Regions from separate parts of the Pedobacter anseongensis genome, predicted to be linked through region 2. Evidence: riboswitches for the same ligand, from Rfam matches in the RefSeq annotation. Region 2 holds a riboswitch; the other holds the start of a gene.
What was found. Region 2 has a riboswitch for S-adenosylmethionine ahead of WG904_RS15585 (homoserine O-acetyltransferase family protein). Riboswitches for the same ligand answer to the same signal wherever they lie in the genome.

Region 1 (2,476 bases), on a different contig from region 2:
ATTGCATAATTTTGCGAGCACTTTCTCTAAATTTTTCTTCGCCTTCTTTTAAGGAAATGGAATTTACTATTCCTTTACCTTGCATGCATTTCAAACCATTTTCGATGACGCTCCATTTAGACGAATCGACCATGATAGGTAGTTTTGCAATATCGGGTTCTGAGGCTATTAAATTCAGAAATTTTGTCATGGCGGCTTCCGAATCGAGCATGCCCTCGTCCATGTTTACGTCGATAATTTGGGCACCTCCTTCTACCTGTTGCAAGGCGATGGCTAATGCAGCTTCGTAATCGCCGCCTAGAATAAGTTTCGAAAATTTAGGGGAACCGGTGATGTTGGTTCGCTCGCCAACATTCACAAAAATACTTTCTGGGGTAATGGTAACCGGCTCAAGTCCACTTAAACGTAAATAATGCTCAACTATTGGCACTTCTCTAGGTTTAGCGTTTCTTGCTTTTTCGGCGATGCAACCAATATGTTCGGGAGTAGTGCCACAACACCCACCTACAATATTTACGAAGCCCGAGCTGATAAAATCATCAACCAGATGTGCTGTTTCGTGTGGCATTTCATCATATGCGCCAAATTCATTTGGCAAACCGGCGTTTGGATAAGCAGAGATGTAGCATCCAGCTTTTGCAGCTAATTCTTCTATATGTGGGCGCATTTCTTTGGCACCCAATGCACAGTTGAAGCCGATGCTTAAAGGTTTAGCGTGCATTACCGAATTTAGAAAGGCTTCGGCGGTTTGGCCAGATAATGTTCGGCCGGAAGCATCGGTTATGGTGCCCGAAATCATGATCTCTAGCTTTCTACCAATTACTTCTTCATATTTTTTAATGGCAACAATGGCCACTTTTGCGTTTAAGGTATCGAAAATGGTTTCGATTAAAATTACATCGGCACCACCATCAACTAGGCCGCGTACTTGCTCGTAATAAGCTGCTTCGAGTTCGTCGAAATATATAGCTCTAAAACCAGGGTCGTTAACGTCGGGCGACATGGAAAGCGTACGATTGGTGGGTCCGACTGCTCCCGCTACAAAACATTTCCGCTCTGGATGGGCTGCCATAAATTCTGTAACGGCTTGTTTTGCTATTTTGGCACCTTCGTAGCTCATTTCGTACGAAAGGTCTTCCATCTGGTAGTCGGCCATCGAAATGCGTTGGGTACTAAAGGTATTGGTTTCTATAATATCCGCTCCAGCCTCGAGGTATTCGAGGTGGATGGTTTTAATAATGTCGGGACGGGTAATGTTCAGTAAATCGTTATTTCCTTTTACATCGCAAGGATGATTTTTAAAGCGTTCGCCTCTAAAATCTTGTTCAGTTAAAGTATAGCGCTGAATCATAGTGCCCATGGCACCGTCTATAATTAAAATACGTTTTTTTAGTTCTTCTCTAATGTCCATTTTTTTATAGCAAGTAGCGAGTATCAAGTGTCAAGATTTCTTGAAAAGAGTACAAGCTATTTGTATCAGTAAAATTCAAATATGCACCTAGCTTGGTTCTTGCTACTCGATACTTTATAACTGATACTTAAAAGGCTTACTCAAAAGTTAGAATAGATTATTCTTCTTTAAACTTATCTTTTCCCGACTTATCGTTGGAATAGAATGTAGCACCTTGTTGGCACAGGTTGCTAAGACATCGTTGGGTCTAATCCCTCCGCCTTTCTTTATAAGCGATACAAAAATGCAACAAAGGCTTGTCAATTCCAAAAAAAAGGGGGTAATTACCAAATAAAATTACAAAGGCCACGCAATTCTGCACGGCCTTCGGTATAAAATTTTGCTTAAGCTTATTTTCTGCTTCCGAAAATACGAAGTAGGTATAAGAAAATGTTTAAGAAGTCTAAGTACAAAGACAAGGCAGCTACAATAGCCATCTTTTTAGATTCTACCTGTAATACTTCTTCGCCACTTGCTTCAATGCCCTGTCCAATTCTTTTAATTTTTTGCACATCATAGGCGGTTAAGGCGGTAAAAATTGCTATTCCAATGAAAGCCATAAATAAACTGAATTGCTCGCTTTGAACAAACATATTGATCACACTCGCAATAATTAACACGACAACACCCACGATTAAAATAGGGCCGAATTTACTTAAATCTACATCCGTAGTATAGCCTAAAAATGCCATCACGCCAAATATAGCTGCAGCACCAGCAAAACAGCTTACTACTGAGCCAGAGGTATATGTTAATAAGATAAAGCTTAAGCTTACACCCGTTAAAACAGCATATAAAATGAATATACCAAGTAAAGCAGGATAAGATAACTTGCTTAACCCAAAGCTCATTGTTAACACCAAAGCTAAAGGGGAAAACATAGCAACATAACCTAGAATAGACATCCCTACTTTTCCTGTGTTAGGATTAATTGTTACTAAATAGGACATTAATTCCTTATTACTTCCAAATAAATAAGCCGCTAAGGTAGAAAGACTCAATGCCACAAACATCCATAAAAAAACG
Region 2 (2,476 bases):
TTTATTTCTGGGTTATCCAGAATTTCTTCGTGCGAAGTGGTAAATAACGAAGCAGATAGAATACGTTTCTTCTCTGCGTTCTTTATTGCAATTTTAACAACTTCTATGTTTAAATTCTGGCTACGGATAATATCGTTTAATCCTTGTCCAACTACACCAAATCCAAATAACCCTATTTTAAGTTTCTTACTCATTTTTACTTACTTAATTTCCGCTAAATTTTAAATACTATCTTTTTACGCCGTCTTCAATTTTATCACTTTTTTATTCGTGCTTTCTTTCAAAAAATTCCCGATTATATTGGTTAATCGATCAGTTTCTATTAAAAAACCGTCGTGTCCATATGCCGAATTAATACTGTTAAATTCTGCATCCTTAATGTGTTCTGCTAAATATTTTTGTTCACGAATAGGAAATAATACATCGTTTTCTATTCCAATAACCAGTGTATTCGATTTCACGCTATTTAATGCTGCCGTGATGCTTTTTCTTCCGCGACCAACATTGTGGCTATCCATTGCTTTACTCAAATACCAGTAACTATAGGCATTAAAGCGCTTGCATAATTTCTCGCCTTGATAATTTTGATAAGAAGCTGCTCTATATCCAGTTGTTTTATCATTCACACTTTCTAATTGTGTTGCCGCATAGGCATCGTAAGTACGATAGGATAGAAGAGCTATGCTTCTAGCTACTTTTAAGCCTTTTAATCCGCCATCTGGCTGATTGGCATAGAAAGTACGATCAGTGCTAATGGCTAAACGCTGACTTTCGTTAAACGCAATTCCCCATGGCGAGTGAACTGCATTTGTGGCCACGAGAATTAAATTCTCAATTATATTTGTACCTGCTAGCGACCATTCTAAGGCTTGTTGTCCGCCTAAAGAACCACCTATAACCACTTTAATTTTGCTTATACCTAAATGGTTGGCTAATAAATGATGTGAAGCTGCTATATCTCTAATGGTAAATTCTGGAAAAGAAAGGTAGTAGGCAAGGCCGGTTACGGGGTTTGTACTTAAAGGATTTGAACTTCCGTAATTTGAACCTAAAACATTTGCGCAAACAATAAAATGTTCTTCTGGATTAAATAATGCATTATTTCCGAACAATCCTTTCCACCAATCTAACACATCAGCATTAGCGGTTAACGCATGGCAGGCCCAGATCACATTGTCTTTATTTGCATTTAATTTTCCATAGGTTTGATAAGTGATTTCTAAATTACGAAGCTTTTTTCCGCTTTCTAGTTTAAAAATCTTTGGGTATTTATATACTGATGTAGTACTCATTTTTTGCGTATTGAAATGTTAAAAGGATGTAATTCTGAGGTTACGATTTATCGTAGGATTATTGGACGAAATAGAATTTCGAAATTCTAAAGTCCTAAAATCATATTCATCCTGCTACAACATGAATTTGTAAAGACGCTACTTTGCGAATTTGAATTGAATGTTTTCATATTCTTAATTTATATTTCCAAATAACACCATGTTATCTGGTCAGGAATTGGCACCTTCTCCGTTTGGAGGGTTGCCAGTGGGTCGATGAGCCTGTCTCTCGCCACTTCTTTATAAATCAAAACCAGTAAGGTAATTGACTTGATTTTTCTGGCTTTCGCCAAATAATATTTCAAATGTAGAAATATTTTGTTTATTTACAAAATTAAATTCTGATAATTTTTTAAATTATTGATAATTAACAGATTAAATTTACTCAAGACTAACGACTCAAAACTCTAGACTAGCGATAGCGCCCGCCCTAAATCATCAATCAAATCGTCGATATGTTCTAGTCCCACCGAAATCCGAATTAAATTTTGTGGAGTTTTAGTTTCTGGTCCTTCAACAGATGCCCTATGCTCAATTAAGCTTTCTACACCCCCTAAACTGGTTGCTTGTGCAAAAATGTGTACTGAATTTACTACTTTTTTAGCATTCTCTGCACCGCCTTTAACCAAAATAGAAAGCATGCCGCCAAAATCTTTCATTTGTTTTTTAGCTACATCGTGTTGCGGATGTGAAACTAAACCTGGATAATATACAAATTCTACTTTAGGATGATTATCGAGATAATGAGCTAATTTTCTTGCATTCTCACAATGGCCTTTTATCCGATACGATAATGTTTTTAAACTTCTAAGCAATAAGAAACAATCGAATGGAGAAGGAACTGCCCCTCCGATTTGCTGTATATTCTTAATTTTATCCCAAAATGGATTAATGTTAGCTGTTGTAAGCGATCCCCCCAAAACATCACTGTGCCCTCCGATATATTTGGTGGTCGAATGCATTACAATATCTGCCCCTAAAGCAATTGGGTTCTGTAAAATTGGAGAAGCAAAAGTGCTATCACAAGCAAAGATTAAGGTATTCTCTTTACAAATTCTTCCGATGGCTTCGATATCTGTAATTTTTAAAAGTGGGTTCGAAGGCGTTTCAACCCATATCATTTTAGTTTCGGGCCGTATGCTCGC

Region 1: another riboswitch for S-adenosylmethionine. It lies ahead of metH (methionine synthase); the one in region 2 lies ahead of WG904_RS15585 (homoserine O-acetyltransferase family protein).

What each region holds. Positions count from the first base shown of each region.
Region 1 covers NZ_JBBHKB010000001.1:686,392-688,867, reverse strand. The annotation lists gene metH (methionine synthase) at 1-1,411, opposite strand, end outside; SAM riboswitch class I at 1,582-1,686, opposite strand; gene WG904_RS03155 (Bax inhibitor-1/YccA family protein) at 1,801-2,476, opposite strand, start outside.
Region 2 covers NZ_JBBHKB010000004.1:338,452-340,927, forward strand. The annotation lists gene WG904_RS15580 (homoserine dehydrogenase) at 1-194, opposite strand, end outside; gene WG904_RS15585 (homoserine O-acetyltransferase family protein) at 237-1,292, opposite strand; SAM riboswitch class I at 1,469-1,580, opposite strand; gene WG904_RS15590 (trans-sulfuration enzyme family protein) at 1,739-2,476, opposite strand, start outside.